4 regions of the Streptomyces sp. XY431 genome follow, and region 2 is predicted to be linked to each of the others. Evidence: riboswitches for the same ligand, from Rfam matches in the RefSeq annotation. Region 2 holds a riboswitch; each other region holds the start of a gene.
What was found. Region 2 has a riboswitch for cyclic di-AMP ahead of ADK60_RS21615 (C40 family peptidase). Riboswitches for the same ligand answer to the same signal wherever they lie in the genome.
Positions count from the first base shown of each region.

Region 1 (3,782 bases), on a different contig from region 2:
CTCCGCCGACCCGCGGGCCTGGGCGTTCATGGGCAACTCCACCGGCGGCTACTGCGCGCTCAAGCTGGCGATGCGTCACCCCGACGTCTACCCGACCGCCGTCTCGCTCTCCGGCTACTACCAGGCGGCCGACGACCCGAGCACCGGCGACCTCTACAACGGCAGCGAACAGCGCCGCAACGAGGCCGACCTGATGTGGCGTCTCAAGAACCTGCCGCAGCCCGCGATCTCCGTGCTGCTGGCCGGCACCCGGGAGGGCGACGGCAACTACCGGCGCGAGACCGAGGCGTTCGTGGCCGCCGCGCACGGCCCGATGAAGGTCTCCTACAGCATGCTGGAGACCGGCGGCCACAACTTCGAGACCTGGAGCAAGCTGCTCCCGTCCTCACTGGAGTGGATCTCCCAGCGCCTGACGGTCCCGGCCGCCAGTCCGTCGGCCTGACCCGACCGCCCGGGTGTCCGGCCGGGACCCGCGGGCGGGCGCTCGGGGTGCTCAGGCCACCTGCTCCAGGGTGCCGGTGTGCAGCTCGCCGACCCGGCCGCCCTCGCCCTCGTACGTCCAGAACGCGCGGACCGTCATCCGGGTCAGGTCCATGACGTGGCTCACGGTGATGCCGCTCACCTCGGTCCAGCTGACGAAGTAGAGCTGCGGGCCGACCTCGGCGACATGCAGGGAGACGTCCTCCCACTGGCCCGCCGATTCGCCGAGGCCCTCCCAGCGCAGCCGCTTGCCGTCGGCCGAGTACGCGTTGCGGAACGCCGCGCCGTTGTCGACCCGGAACAGGAAGGTACGGCCGGCGAAGGCGGGCAGGGACGCGGTCATGGTGGGGCGGGTCTCCTCGTCTCTGGACGTGCTGTCGTGGTGCTCGCTGCGACCCGGACGGTTCCGGACGCGGATGGATCTCCAACCTATCCGACCACCCCGCCTCCGTGGCGCACTTTCCCCGCCGGACCCGCCACCACGGCCACCACGGCCCGCCTGGAACGGTCGCCGGGGGCGCGGGGCGGCGGTGTGAGCTGCGCGACAACCGCCCCGGGAAGGTTGTCCGTGCGCGGACGGCCTGCCTAGCCTGCAGAGGCTTCCGCCACAGCGGAGCCCCGCCGTCGGGACGCCGAGTCCCGTCCACCCGCCGGCCGGCAATCGAGCACCACAGCGGACGGGAGCGGGGGACCCAGGTCAGTGCCCGGCCGCGCGCCAACCGTGCGCGTGTGTCGAGGCTAGGGGTGAAGCCGCTCTCCGGACGGCCGGGCAACCTCGCGCCCGAACCCGACAGCTCACCTCGTAGGCGTCGCAGAGGACCACTGCCATGCCCACTGCCTCCCCGCAGCCCCCTCGGCCTGCCCGGAACCCGGGCCTCCAGGCCCGCCGCCCGGCCGCCCGCCACGCCCGTCCCTCCCACCGGGGCCGCACCGCCGCCCTCGCCGCGACCGGGGCGCTCGCCGTCACCGGTGCCGGACTGCTCGGCCTTCCGGCCGTGACCGGCGCCCAGGCCGCCGCTCTGCCGACCGTCACCCAGGACAAGCTCGCCCCGGCCACCATGGTCGCGGGCAAGGCGACGGCCGCCTCGCTCACGCTGCACTCCTCGTCCTGCTTCACCGCGAAGACCGTCGGCGTCGGCATCCGCGACGCGGCCGGGCGCAACCTCGACTTCCCCGGCAACAGGAGCAACGTCCAGGTCTGCCCCGCCGGCCTGTCGATCACCACCGGTACCCGCACTCTGGCGGCCGGCACCTACACCCAGTTCGGCTTCTGGCAGGACAGCGCCGGCGGCTGGCACAACCTGCCCTCCCGCCAGCTCGTCGTCTCCGCCGCCACCCCGACGCCGACCCCCACGCCGACGCCCACCACCCCCACCACGGGTGCCCCGGTCGCCGGCAAGCAGCTCACCTGGTCCGACGACTTCAACAGCCTCGCCCTCGGCTCCCGCTGGACCGCCGACCGGAGCAGCTCCTACCACTACGGCGACCACAACCCGAACGACAACAAGCTCGACTGGCTGAACAAGAACAACGTCGCCGTCTCCGGCGGCGTCGCCACCTTCACCGCCAGGCCGAGCACGCACACGCTGGAGAACGGCAAGCAGGCCTGGGACACCGGGCTGCTCACCACCGAGTACTCCAGCGAGGGCTTCAAGGTGAAGACCGGCGACTACATCGAGACCCGGGTCAAGCTCCCCGCCGGCACCGGCGCCTGGCCGGCGCTCTGGACGTGGAACAGCACCAGCGGCACCCACGGGGAGATCGACTCCTTCGAGTACCACACCGACAACCCGAACCTGCTGGAGCTGACCAACCACATCAACCCGGGCCACCTGTACCTCACCGACGCCAAGGCGATCGCGAAGGACGGCTGGGTCACCATCGGCACCCACTACGGTGCGAGCTCGGTCGACTGGTACATCAACGGCACCAAGGTCTTCTCGGACGGCAAGGGTGTCGGCGCCGACTGGGCGGCGTACCCGATCCTCAACCTGTCCCTGAGCGCGGGGAACTACCACCCCGCGCCCTCGGGCACCACGCCGATCACCTTCGCGGCGGACTACGTCCGGGTGTACCGCTAGCAGCGGCCACAGGTCCGGGGCCGACGGTCAGACGGCCGGCCTCGGACCTGTGGTCTCGACGACCTCGATCGTGAACGGCTGCCGGTTGTTCGCGTCGTTCCGGTCGTCGTCGCCGCGCACCGCGACGTAGCCGCCCGTCAGCTCGCCGACGGGGACGTCGGGGGAGAGCCGGAGCGGGATCAGGGCCGTCGCGCTGCGGAACTTCGGCAGACCGGCCGGGAAGGTGCAGCGCACCCGGTGGCCGTTCTGGAACTCGTAGCAGTTCTCCGGGAAGAACGGCCCCTCGGCCGTCACCCCCGCCGGCAGGGTGACCACGACGGTGAACGGCGAGGCGGTCCGGTCCGGACCGAGGTTGCCGACGAAGGCGTGCAGGGTGGTGGTGCCGCCGGGCGCGGCCGGCTCCGGGTCGATCCGGACGACGTAGAGGTCGGAGTCCGAGGGCACCGCCGCCGCGGCCGGGTCGGCGGTCGTGCCCGGATCCGCGGCCCCGGGATCACCGGCCCCCGGTGCCGGGGCGCTCGTCCCGGGTGCGGGCGTCTTGTCGTCCGGCGGACAGACCGCGCCGGCCTGTCCGGCGGCCAGCACCGCCACCGTGCACCCCGTCACCAACGACCTGCCGAGAAGCCTTCGAACGGAACCGCTGCGGGTCATCGCCGCTCACCCTGCCCTTCGTGTCCGGCGCGCCCGCGCCGTCGCGGGCCGCGTCCGCACCAGCGTGGCCGACGGGTGTCCGGGGCCGGGGCAACCCGCCCTCGGGCGGCTCGAAGGGTGGCTCGAACGGGTGAACGCCCGGGCGTGCCGCGTCTGCGACCGAACGTCAGGGTGCCAGGACCTGGCCCAGCCGGGCCGCGATCCCGTGCATCACTGGCACCAGCGACGCCGCGCCGGCCTGCTCCTCCAGCGCCCTGATCCGGGCCTCCGGGCCGGAGACGGACAGCGCCGTCGGGGTCGGTGCGCCGGGAACGGCGAGGGCGATGCAGCGCACGCCGATCTCCTGCTCCTGGTCGTCGACCACATAGCCGCGCTCGCGCGCCTCGGCGAGCTGGGCCATCAGCTCCTGCGGGTCGGTGACGGTGTGCGGGGTGTGCGCGGGCAGCGGGTTGGGGCCGAGCACGGCGCGCGCCTCCTCGTCGGGCAGCTGCGCCAGCAGCGCCTTGCCGACGCCGGTGCAGTGCGGCTGCACCCGGCGGCCGACCTCGGTGAACATCCGCATCGATCGCC
Region 1 covers NZ_LGDO01000184.1:12,043-15,824, forward strand. Annotated here, with positions in the region: gene ADK60_RS19420 (alpha/beta hydrolase) at 1-442, shown strand, start outside; gene ADK60_RS19425 (MoaF-related domain-containing protein) at 494-823, opposite strand; cyclic di-AMP (ydaO/yuaA leader) riboswitch at 1,137-1,304, shown strand; gene ADK60_RS42080 (glycoside hydrolase family 16 protein) at 1,308-2,561, shown strand; gene ADK60_RS19435 (hypothetical protein) at 2,589-3,212, opposite strand; gene ADK60_RS19440 (IclR family transcriptional regulator) at 3,379-3,782, opposite strand, start outside.
Region 1: it holds a riboswitch for cyclic di-AMP, as region 2 does, so the genes downstream of both, ADK60_RS42080 (glycoside hydrolase family 16 protein) here and ADK60_RS21615 (C40 family peptidase) in region 2, are expected to answer to the same signal.

Region 2 (3,782 bases):
CGTCCTGGGCGGCGAGCCGGGCGCGTTCGGTGGCGCCGAGGCTGTTGAGCAGCCGCTGCGCCCTGGTGAGCCGCTGCTGGATCTGCTGCTTGCCGTCGGCCAGCGCCTTGCGGGTCTGTTCCAGCTCGGCGAGCTTGGCCGAGGCCTCGGCCCGGCGCTGGTCGAGCACCCGCTGACGGCCCAGCACCTCGTGCAGGGTCTCGTTCTGCCGCTCGGCGGCCTGGTCGAGGCTGCGGGCCCGGGAGAGGTAGCCCTCCGGGTCGGTGGAGAGCATCAGTTGGACGGTCTGTGCCATCCCGCCGCCCCGGTACTCCGCCCCGGCCACGGTGGCGAGGTCGCCGCGCAGCTGGTTGAGCTCGTCCTGGGAGAGGGCGATCTGCTGCTGGAGCGTGCCGGTCTCGTGCTGGAGCCGCTGCTGGGCCTCCTGGGCGGCGTTGAACCGCTCCGAGGCCTGCTCGGCCTCGTCGTAGAGCTGCTCCACCTGGGCCTTGACGTCCTTGCGGTTCGCCGGGGTGTCGGGCGCGCCGGGAGCCGCCTGCGCGGTGCCGCCGGTCGCCACGCCCAGCGCGGTGGTGGCCGCCGCGGTGAGCACCAGCGCCCGGGCGAGCGTGTGGACACCTGACAGCGGGGAACGGCGGTGCGCGGTCATTCGACGTCGGCTCCGATCCTGGGCCCGGACCCGCCGCCGCACCGGACCGGGCGGCTGTCGAAGCGGGCGTCCGGTGGCAGACGTTAGCGAGTCAGGGCAACCGTTTCCAAACCCCTCCGAATCCGAATATTCAGTCACTGATCGGACATCAGACCGGTTCGCCCGCCGGAGTTCCCGGTGACCGGGGGAAAGCCGCAGGCCCGGCCTCCCCCGAGGGGAGACCGGGCCTGCCGGGAGTCTGCCGACCCGGGGGTCAGAGGCGCACGATGGTGTTGACCGGCATGTTGGACGCCGACTCGTAGCGGACCGACGCACCCGGCTTCGGGGCGTGGATGACCTGGCCGCCGCCGACGTAGATGCCGACGTGGTGGCGGTCGCCGTAGAAGATCACCAGATCGCCGGGCTGGGCCTGGGAGATGTCCGAGCCGATCCGGGTACCGGCGTTGGCCTGCTCCTGCGAGGTGCGCGGCAGCGACACACCCGCCTGGGCGTACGCCCAGCCGGTGAGGCCGGAGCAGTCGAAGGAGTTCGGGCCGGTGGCGCCGTAGACGTACGGGGCACCGAGCTTGCTCTCGGCGGCGGCGATAGCGGCGGCGGCGCGCGAGCCGTTGGCGGCGGGCGCGGCCGGCTTGGCCGCGGCGGCGGGCGCGGGCGTCGACGCGGAGGTGGGTGCGGACGCGCTCAGGTCGCTGCGGTTGGTGTCGCGGGTGGCGCGCTCGGCGTCCGCCTTCGCCTTGGCGGCCTTGGCGGCCTCGGCCTTCGCGGCGTCCGCCTTCGCCTTGGCCTCGGCGGCGGCCTTCTCCTCGGCCGCGCGGAGGGCCTGGCGCTCCTGCTCGGTGAGGGTGTTGAGCAGCTGCTGGGCCTTCGCCAGCTTGCCCTGGACCTCGTCCTTGGAGGTCTTCAGCTGCTGGGTGGTGGACTCCAGCTCGCCGAGCTTGGTCTGGGTCTCGGTGCGGTCCTGGTCGAGCCTGCGCTGCTGCTCCTGGAGCTCCTTCAGCGCGCCGGACTGGGTGGAACCGGCCTGGTTCAGGGCGTCGGCCTGGCTGAGGAAGTTGTCCGGGCTGGCGGACAGCATCAGCTGGACGGTCTGCGATATGCCGCCGGTGCGGTACTGCTCGCCGGCGATCTCGGAGAGGCCGCCCTGGGCCTCCGTCACCACGGCCTGCTGGCGGGCCACCTTGTCCTGCAGCTCGGCGACCTGCTTCTGCAGCTCCTGCTGCTTGGCCTGGGCGCCGTTGTACTTCTCGGTCGCGACCTCGGCCTGCTCGTTGAGCTGGTCGACCTGCTCCTTGACCTGGTCCTTGGTCGGCGCGGGGTCGGCGTGGGCGCCGGACTGCGCGGAGAGGGCGACGGCAGCGGCGGCGAGACCGGTCATGATCGAGACCCGGGTACGGCCGGCGGGCTTGGGACGACGATGGGACGCCACGAAGGCGGACTCCTTCTTCCTCATCCGCCTACCGGGTGAGCTGACGGGTTCGGGCGGAAGCGTGCCCTACGACGCCTCACCGTCCGCGCGAGCGGCCGACCTGGCGCCGATTCACCCCGGAGGAACGTGGTTCCCCGGCTCCGCTCCACAGCTGACCCCGGACTGCTGGGTCTGGTTCGGGCGGGCACCTGAGGCCCCGCCCGGCTGCTTCGCGAACTCGGCGGTGAACCCCACCGCCACCCAGGCTGGGTGATCGACTGTGCGAGGTTCGAAGCACGACCCTAGTAACAGATCCGTGATCCGTTCAAATCCTTGTCAGAAAAAAGCCAGAAGAATTCCCAAGTTCCTTTGTGAATATGACCGAGCGTGATCACATCCCCACATCAGGCTGATCATTTCCACCTGGACGGCCGAACGCCCGACCCAAACCCCAGCGCCACCCCCGATCGGAGGTGGCGCTGATCACAGAGGCCGAGAACCGCCCCCGGGAGTGTCGTGGCGGACCGTCAGACCCGGCGGATCGTGTTGATCTGCATGGCGTCGGCCTTCATCACCTTCACCACGTCACCGGTGTGCGGCGCGTGCACCACCATGCCGTTGCCGATGTACATACCGACGTGGCTGCGGTCGGGGCGGTAGATGATCAGATCGCCCGGCTGGGCCTCGGCCAGGGACGGCACCCGGGTGCCGTAGTTGCCCTGCGCCTGCGAGGTCCGCGGCAGCGAGACGCCGGCCTTCCCGTACGCCCAGACCATCAGGCCGGAGCAGTCGAAGGTGCTCGGGCCCGTGGCGCCCCAGACGTACGGCGAGCCCTGCTTGCCCATCGCGTTGGAAACCGCGGCGCCGGCCATGCCACTGGCCTGCGGCAGGCTGCCCAGGTCGGTGCGCTCGGTGCCGCGCGAGGCGCGGTCGGCCTGCTGCTGCGCCGCCTTCACGGCCGCGCGATCGGCGGCGCTGAGCGAGTTCAGCAGGTCCTGGGCGTCCTTGAGCTTCTTGCCGACCTCGGCCTTGGACTGGTTCAGGTCCTTGGTGGTGGTGTCCAGCGAGGCCAGCACGGCGGCCGCCTCGCTCTTCTGCTGGTCGAGCCGGCGCTGCTGGTCCTGCAGGCCCTTGAGCGCCTCGGCCTGGCTGGAGCTGGCCTGCTGCACGCTGGAGGCCTTGTCCAGGTACCCGGACGGGTCGGAGGTGAGCATCAGCTGGACGGACGGGTCGATGCCGCCGGTGCGGTACTGCTCGCCCGCCACCTCGGCCAGCCCCGCCTGAAGCTGGGTCATCTGCTCCTGGCCGCGGGCGACCTGGTCCTGGAGCTGGTCCGCCTGCTTGCGCAGCTGGTCGGCCCGCTCCTTGGCGCCGTTGTACCGCTCGGTGGCCTGCTCGGCCTCCTCGTTCAGCTGGTCGATCTGCGCCTTGACGTCGTCCTTCTTGGGCGACGGGCTCGGCGCTGCGTGGGCGGCGACCTGGGCGGAGAGAGCGACCGCGGTCGCAGCGGCCGCGGTGAGCACGGAGACCCGCGCGCGGCTCGGCTGCTTGGGACGGCGGTGGGAGGCCAAAAGGACCGGCTCCTTCTTCCAATGGCCTCACCCGATGGGGTGAGAATCCGGAAAATAGGTTTGACGCCAGACCCTAGTGAAGATCCACGCTTCGCGCCACTCCCACGATTACGTGAACCTGCCGCCCGCACCCGGACTTCACGAAACCCGCACAAGA
Region 2 covers NZ_LGDO01000230.1:85,983-89,764, forward strand. Annotated here, with positions in the region: gene ADK60_RS21610 (C40 family peptidase) at 1-649, opposite strand, end outside; gene ADK60_RS21615 (C40 family peptidase) at 903-2,075, opposite strand; cyclic di-AMP (ydaO/yuaA leader) riboswitch at 2,086-2,252, opposite strand; gene ADK60_RS21620 (C40 family peptidase) at 2,582-3,625, opposite strand.

Region 3 (3,782 bases), on a different contig from region 2:
CGGTGCTGCGCAAGATCGAGGGCTTCACGGCGGCCCTGCGGGAGGTGCTCGGGCACACCCGGGAGGAGGCCGAGGAGCTCGTCCGGCACACGCTGTTCAGCGTGGAGGGCGGGCACGCGGCGGCCGGGGCGCTGCTGGACAAGGGCTGCACGGCGATCGTCTGCGGCAGCGACATGATGGCGCTCGGCGCGATCCGGGCAGTCCGTCAGCGGGGCCTGGCGGTGCCTCAGGACGTCTCGGTGGTCGGCTTCGACGACTCGCCGCTGATAGCTTTCACCGAGCCGCCGCTGACCACGGTCCGCCAGCCGGTGGAGGCGATGGCCAACGCGGCCGTGGACGCCCTGCTGGAGGAGGTCGGCGGGAACGCCGTCCAGCGCGGGGAGTTCATGTTCCAGCCGGAGCTGGTGATGCGCGGCTCGACCGGGGGCCGCGCGCGCTGAGGAGACATCACGAGGGACACCACGAGGGGCCCGGGAGCGAACCGCTCCCGGGCCCCTCGGCGTTCCGCTCAGCCCTCCTGGACGATGGGCCGGTCCGGGGTGACCCGGTGGCCGTCGGCGGCGTCACCGGTACGGGTCCCGGTACGCCGGCCCCGCTCCAGGAAGTCGCGGAGGATCAGTTCGACGGCGTCCTGCGGGTTCTTGGTGCCGGACAGCATCATCGCGTCGATGGCGAGATTGGCGTCGAGCGAGACGGTGACCTGGGCCATGGTGACTCCTCCTCGGGTGCTGAGCAGCAGCATGCCCGCCGGGACGGGCTTTGACCATGACTGTCCGGGACCGTGGTCGCGGCGGTGCCGCAGGCGGGCACGCCTCGGCCCCCGGGGGGAGGAGCGACGACTCTCCCCGGGGGCCAGGTGCTACCGGATCAGACCCGGCCGGCGAAGTCCGGAGCCCAGTTGGCGACGGTCTGGACCCGCACGCCCGAGCTCGGGTTGGCGGCCTCGACGTACTTGCCGTCGCCGACGTAGAGCGCGACGTGGTAGACGCCGGAGTCCTGGCCGTTGTTGGACCAGAACAGCAGGTCGCCGGCCTTGAGCGAGTCCAGCGAGACGTGCGTGGACGCGGCGGCCTGGTCGGCGGCGACGCGCGGGACGGAGACGCCCGCGGCGCGCAGCGCGGCCTGGGTCAGGCCGGAGCAGTCCCAGCCGCCGTTGCCGGTGCCGCCGTAGACGTAGGCCTGGCCGACCTTCGACTGGGCGAAGGAGACGGCGGCGGCCATGCTGCCGGTGGCGGCCGGGGCGGGGGCCGGGGTCTCGGCCTTCGCGGCGGGCTCGGCGGCCGGCTTGGCGGCGGTCCCGGAGCCGTTCTGCGCGTCCTTGGCGCGGTTGAACCAGTCGAAGCCCTGGCCGGACTTGTCGGCGGCCGGGGCCTTCGCCTCGGCGCGGTCGCCGAGGGTCAGGTGCTGGCCCGGGTAGATGCTGTGCGGGCCCTCGGCCAGGGTGGCGCGGTTGAGCTCGTACAGCCGCTCCCAGCCGCCCTGGACGTTGTTCTTGTCGGCGATGGAGGAGAGCCAGTCGCCGGCGACCACGGTGTAGTCGGCGGAGGCATCCTGGCCCGCCTGGCGGTGCCACTTCTGCCAGTCCTGGGCGCCGGTGCGCTGCTGGGCGGCGTCGGAGGCGGCCGGGGCCGGGTTCTCGGGCTCGGCGGCGGGCTTGGCGGCCGGGGCCGGGGTCTTGGCGGCCGGTGCGGCGGCGGCCGAGGTGTCCACGGCGGCGGGGGTGCCGCCCTTGGTCAGACCGGCCTGGACCGAGCAGACCGGCCAGGCGCCGGGGCCCTGCACCGCGAGCACCTTCTCGGCGATCGCGATCTGCTGGTCCTTGGTGGCGAGGTCGGCACGGGCGGCGAAGGCGGTGCCGCCGAACCCGGCCCAGGTGGAGTTGGTGAACTGGAGGCCGCCGTAGAAGCCGTTGCCGGTGTTGATGCTCCAGTTGCCGGTGCTCTCGCACTGGGCGACCTTGTCCCAGGTGGCGACGGAGGCGGCCGAGGCGGTGCCGGCGGTGAGGCACGGAACGGTGAGGCCGATGCCCGCGACGCCGAGGGCGGCGATCGCGCGGCGGGTGCGGCCGGACAGACGGGTGCCGTTGGTGGGCAGCATGAAGACGTGGTCCTCTCCCACGCCTGCGAGGTGAGCTGTCGGATTCGGGCCGGAGTAGCCCGGCCGCGCTGTGGACGCGGCTTCACCCCTAGCCCGGGTCCGGTCCGTGGACCGGTCCTGGGCGAACTACCTGTGGTTCCCCCGCTCCTGCCGTGATGTATTGCGCTGCCAGCACGCCCGACGGCAGGACTCGGCGTCGCGGACGGGCTGGGTCCGTGTGGCCACGAACGGGGAGCACGTTAAGCAGAGGCGGCTTCAAACCGCAAACATGTGTGATGACCGTCACAGTTTACGAAAGCCGTGCTGAACCGCTGTCCTTCATGATCAGAAATGACCGATTTCCGGCAACGCCCGTCATGGCCAACACAACTGCCTATGCTTCAGAGTGTCGGCACCATGCCGGCGCCGACGCAGCCGCCCGGGGGGAGGGCTACGCACCGATGGGCATCGACGAGGAGTCGGACGCCGCCCGTCCGGCCGCCAGGCCACGCGGGGCGCATCGCAGGGCAAAACATCGCAGAGCGGACATCCCGCCCGAACCACCCCGAACTCCCGTAAGCCGCCGCGCATTACTGCGCTGGCTGGCCGTCGGCACCGCCTTCGCGGCGATCAGCGGCGAGGAGGTCCTGCGCCGCTCGCTGACCGGCGAGACCCGGCTGGTCACCCCGGCCGCCGTCGTCGGCACCGACCCGCCCGGGGCGGCCGCCCCGATGGGCCAGGACGGCGGCCACGGCGCCGCCCCGCCGGCCGCCACCGCCGCCCCGGGCACCGGACCGCCCGAGCAGCCCGCCCCCGCGCCCACCGTCGACCAGGGCGGCCGCCGCTGGTCCGACCGGGCCGGCTGGGGCGGCAGCCCGCCCGGACCGCGCAGCGCCGTCCGGATCACCGACAAGGTCCTGCTCGACACCGACGCCGAGGTCGGCTCCCTGCTGGTCGAGCCGGGCGGCAGCCTCACCTTCGCCGCCGACCGCACCCTCACCCTCGCCGCCGCGGGCAACGTCGAGATCCGCGGCGCCCTCGCCCTCGCCCCCGACGGCGACCGGGTCCACACCCTCCGCTTCCCCGCCGTCGACGAGAAGCGCTTCCAGGGCGACGGCATGAAAGTGGTCGACACCGACGTCGGCCTCTGGGTCACCGGCGCCGGCTACCTGCGGCTGGACGGCGCCGCCAAGACCGCCTGGGTCCGTGCCGAGCGTGAGCTCAGGGCCGGCGACACCGTCGTCGACCTGGCCGCCCCGCCCGCCGGCTGGCTGCCCGGCGACGAACTGGCCGTCACCCCGACCGGCCCGCCCGACCAGGACGGCTTCGCCGCCGCCTACGACCTCGTCACCGTCCGGTCCGTCAGCGGAACCACCGTCACCCTGACGACCCCTCTCAAGTACCCGCACCCCAGGGTCGCCGCCGGAGGGGGCGTCACCGTCGGCGCCGAGCTGCTCAACCTCACCCGCAGCGTCCGGGTCGAGGGCAGCGCCAAGGGCCGCGCCCACGTCCACCTCACCAGCACCCGCCGGGCCGACGTCCGGCACACCGCGCTGCGCTGGGTCGGGCCGCGCGCCGACACCAAGGAGACCTGGCGCGGCCCGGACGGCACCGCTCCCGTCACCGCGCCGGTGCTCGGCCGGTACGGGCTGCACTTCCACCGGCTCGGCGACGCCACCCGGGGCACCGTGGTCGAGGGCGTGGTC
Region 3 covers NZ_LGDO01000503.1:18,812-22,593, forward strand. Annotated here, with positions in the region: gene ADK60_RS36270 (LacI family DNA-binding transcriptional regulator) at 1-440, shown strand, start outside; gene ADK60_RS36275 (hypothetical protein) at 509-709, opposite strand; gene ADK60_RS36280 (transglycosylase family protein) at 868-2,118, opposite strand; cyclic di-AMP (ydaO/yuaA leader) riboswitch at 2,105-2,272, opposite strand; gene ADK60_RS36285 (hypothetical protein) at 2,538-3,782, shown strand, end outside.
Region 3: it holds a riboswitch for cyclic di-AMP, as region 2 does, so the genes downstream of both, ADK60_RS36280 (transglycosylase family protein) here and ADK60_RS21615 (C40 family peptidase) in region 2, are expected to answer to the same signal.

Region 4 (3,782 bases), on a different contig from region 2:
GGTCACCGGGTGCACCAACTGCTGGCCGCCGCCGAGCAGGAGCCCGCCGCTCACCGGTCCTGAACCCAAAGGAAGCCGAACCAGCCTTCCCCGCAACGACACTGACGCGTGGTCAACTCTGCGGCAGCGGACCCCGGCACGACGACGGCCGGCCCGGCCCACGAGAAAGATCTCGCGAGCCGGGCCGGCCGGCAGGACGGGCGTGTCCCGCGCCCGTCGATCCGCTCAGGTGCGGCGTCCACCCGGTCCAGCGGTCACCCGACATGACCATTCCGGGAGGTCGTTTTCGCCCCGCACCCAGCGGTGGCAGATGATCCGACCGAGGGTCAGATCGCGACGCCGTGCGCCCGCAGGTAGGCGATCGGGTCGATGTCCGAGCCGTACTCCGAGCCCGTGCGGATCTCGAAGTGCAGGTGCGGGCCGGTCACGTTGCCGGTCGCACCGGAGAGGCCGATCTGCTGGCCGGCGGTGACGGTCTGACCGATGGACACGCCGATCGAGGACAGGTGCGCGTACTCGGCGTACTTGCCGTCGGCGAGCTTGATCTCGACCTCGTTGCCGTAGGCGCCGCCGTTGCCGGCCTTCACCACGGTGCCGGCCGCGACCGCGCGCAGCGGGGTGCCGGTGGCAGCGACGAAGTCGGCGCCGGTGTGGTGGCCGGAGGCCCACATCGAGCCGGCCACGCCGTAGGCGGTGCCGAGCTTCGGGTTGGCCAGCGGGGCGAAGAAGCCGGAGGTGGCGGCGACCGGAGCCGCGGCGGCCGGCTTCGCGACCGGGGCGACGACAGCTTGAACGGCGGGCTGGGCAGCCGGCTTGGCAGCCGGGGCCGCCGGCTTCGCGGCCGGAGCGGCCGGCTTCACCGAGTCCTGCGAGGTCTGCGCCTTGGCGGCGGGAGCGGCCGGCTTGGCGGCCTCGGCCGGGGCGGCGGGCTTCGCGGCCTCGGCGGCCTTGGCGCCGAGCGCGAGGTGCTGACCCGGGAAGATGAGGTTCGGGTTGGCGCCGATGACCGAGCGGTTGTGCTCGAACAGCGCCTTCCAGCCACCCTCGACGTTCTTCGCGTCGGCGATCTTCGACAGGGTGTCCCCGCCGACGACCTTGTAGTCGACCGGAGCGGCCGGAGCGGCCTCGGCGGCGGGAGCGGCGGCGGCAGCCGGGGCAACCGGAGCGTTCTCGGCGGCAGCCGGCGCGGCGTCGACGCTGGCGGCGCCGGTCCAGGTGCTGCTCTGCTGCGTCTGGCCGGCGGCCGGGGCCTCGTGCGCCTGGGCGGTGACGGTGGTCACCAGCGGAAGGGCGAAGGCGGCGCCGGTGACGGCGGTGGCGATGCCGATGCGGACGGCGCGGGGCATGGCGATACGACGTGCCTGTGCGGGCATGGAAGCTGTCCTCTCCGACGCCTGCGAGGTGAGCTGTCGGGTTCGGGCTGGAGTTGCCCGGCCGCAGAGAAATGCGGCTTCACCCCAAGCCGGACCGTCAATTCGGGTCCGGCGACTTACCTGTGGGTCCCCCGCTCCTGCCGTACAGAGTTCGTTGCGAACCACCGGGCAGCGGCAGGACTAGGCGTTCCACCCGGTGGCCACCCGGGCTGACGCCGGGCGGTCGCTGAACTAAAACCCATCCGTTCGGGTGAAGCAATGTCGATCTCCGGAACCCGGGACCAAAGTCCGGAACACCGTGACGCTCCGCATCAGGGATATGCACAGTACGCACACAATCCATTCACTGCGCGCACGTGATCCGCCACCCTCCGCCGATGTCGTCATCAGTGCGCACACGATCACTCACGGAACGGACATCCCCGACACACCCCCGGTGACCCTTGTCACTTCGGCCCCGGGGGCCCCACCATGGGCCGTGACCACCACCGATGCAGGCACCCTGCGGTTGGGCACCGCGCAGGGTCGCTGGGTACTTCTGGCGACGGTGCTCGGTTCCAGCATGGCGATGCTCGACGGAACCGTCGTGAACGTCGCACTGCCCCGGATCGGCACCGATCTCGGCGCCCAACTCGACGCCCTGCAATGGACGCTCAACGCCTATCTGCTCACCCTGGCGGGCCTGATCCTGCTCGGCGGCGCGCTCGGCGACCGGTACGGACGGCGGCGGATCTTCCTGCTGGGCGTGGTCTGGTTCGCCGCCGCGTCCGCCGCCTGCGCCGCCGCGCCGACCATCGAGGTGCTGATCGCGGCCCGCGCCGTGCAGGGCATCGGCGGAGCGCTGCTCACCCCGGGCTCGCTGGCGATGCTCCAGGCGGTGTTCCATCCGGACGACCGCTCGGCGGCGGTCGGCCTCTGGTCCGGCCTCGGCGGGGTGTCGGCGGCGGTCGGCCCGTTCCTCGGCGGCTGGCTGGTGGACGGCCCGGGCTGGCGCTGGATCTTCCTGCTGAACCTGCCGCTGGCCGCGATGGTGATCGTGGTGGCCGCCCGGCACGTCCCGGAGAGCCGGGACGAGAGCTCGACCGGACGCTTCGACGTGCTCGGCGCGGTGCTGGCCGCCCTCGCGCTCGGCTCGATCACCTATGCGCTGACCGCCGCCGGGGGCGGACTCTCCGCCACGGTCTGGGTCACCGGCACGGCCGGCCTCCTGCTCGGCGCCGCCTTCATTGTGGTCGAGCGCCGCACCCCGGAGCCGATGCTGCCGCTGGGCCTGTTCTCCTCACGGCTGTTCACCGCCGTCAACCTGGTCACCCTCGCCGTGTACGCGGCGTTCAGCGGGGTCTTCTTCCTCCTGGTCGTCCAGCTGCAGATCGTCTCCGGCTTCTCCCCGCTGGTCTCCGGACTGGCACTGGTGCCGATCACCGTGATCATGCTGGCGCTCTCCGCCCGGGCGGGCCGGCTGGGCAAACGGATCGGCCCCCGGCTGCCGCTCACCGTCGGCCCGCTGCTGTGCGCGGTGGGCGTGCTGCTGATGCTGCGGATCGGGCCCGACGCCTCCTACTGGACGGACGTGCTGCCGGCCGTCGCGGTGATGGGGAGCGGGATGGTGCTGCTGGTCGCACCGCTGACCGCGACCGTGCTGGCGGCGGTCGAAGTACGGCACGCGGGCATCGCGAGCGGGGTCAACAACGCCGCGGCCCGGGCGGCCGGTCTGCTGGCGGTCGCCGCACTGCCCGCGCTGGCGGGTCTGAGCGGCGACGCCTACCAGGTGCCGTCGGCGGTCGACTCCGCCTTCCACACCGCGATGCTGATCTGCGCCGGACTGCTCGTGGCGGGCGGACTCACCGCCCTGGCCACCGTCCACGGCAACGTCCTGGCCCCGGAGGACCACCACCCGGTGGCCGAACCGGACTGCCGCTACGCCTGCGGCACCAACGCGCCACCCCTCGACCCCGGCCACCCGGCCCCACCTCTGGACCCGGGCCGCCCCGCCCTTCCCCTCGACCCGGGCCACCCCGCCCCGGAACAGGGCTGAGCCTCCTCAGCAGAAGCCAAGCCCCCGGAACACACCGAGGGCCCCGCCGCCTCGACGGCGACGGGGCCCGGTAACCGGGGTCGGACAACCGTCAGAGGATGTCGCCCGGCGCGTACTTGGCGGCCTCCGGGTACGCGGCCGCGACGGCCTCGACCTGCCGGACGACCTCGGCGACCTGGGCGCCGGCCGCACCGGTGAAGGAGAGCCGGTCGGCCAGCAGCGCGTCCAGCCCGGCCCGGTCCAGCGGGATCCGGTCGTCGTTCGCCAGCCGGTCCAGCAGCTCGTTCTCCCGGGCCCCGGCCCGCATCGCGAGCGCGGAGGCGACGGCGTGCTCCTTGATGACCTCGTGCCCGGTCTCCCGGCCGACGCCCGCG
Region 4 covers NZ_LGDO01000015.1:2,599-6,380, forward strand. Annotated here, with positions in the region: gene ADK60_RS02945 (DUF2470 domain-containing protein) at 1-63, shown strand, start outside; gene ADK60_RS02950 (M23 family metallopeptidase) at 327-1,373, opposite strand; cyclic di-AMP (ydaO/yuaA leader) riboswitch at 1,377-1,542, opposite strand; gene ADK60_RS02955 (MFS transporter) at 1,852-3,408, shown strand; gene purB (adenylosuccinate lyase) at 3,500-3,782, opposite strand, start outside.
Region 4: it holds a riboswitch for cyclic di-AMP, as region 2 does, so the genes downstream of both, ADK60_RS02950 (M23 family metallopeptidase) here and ADK60_RS21615 (C40 family peptidase) in region 2, are expected to answer to the same signal.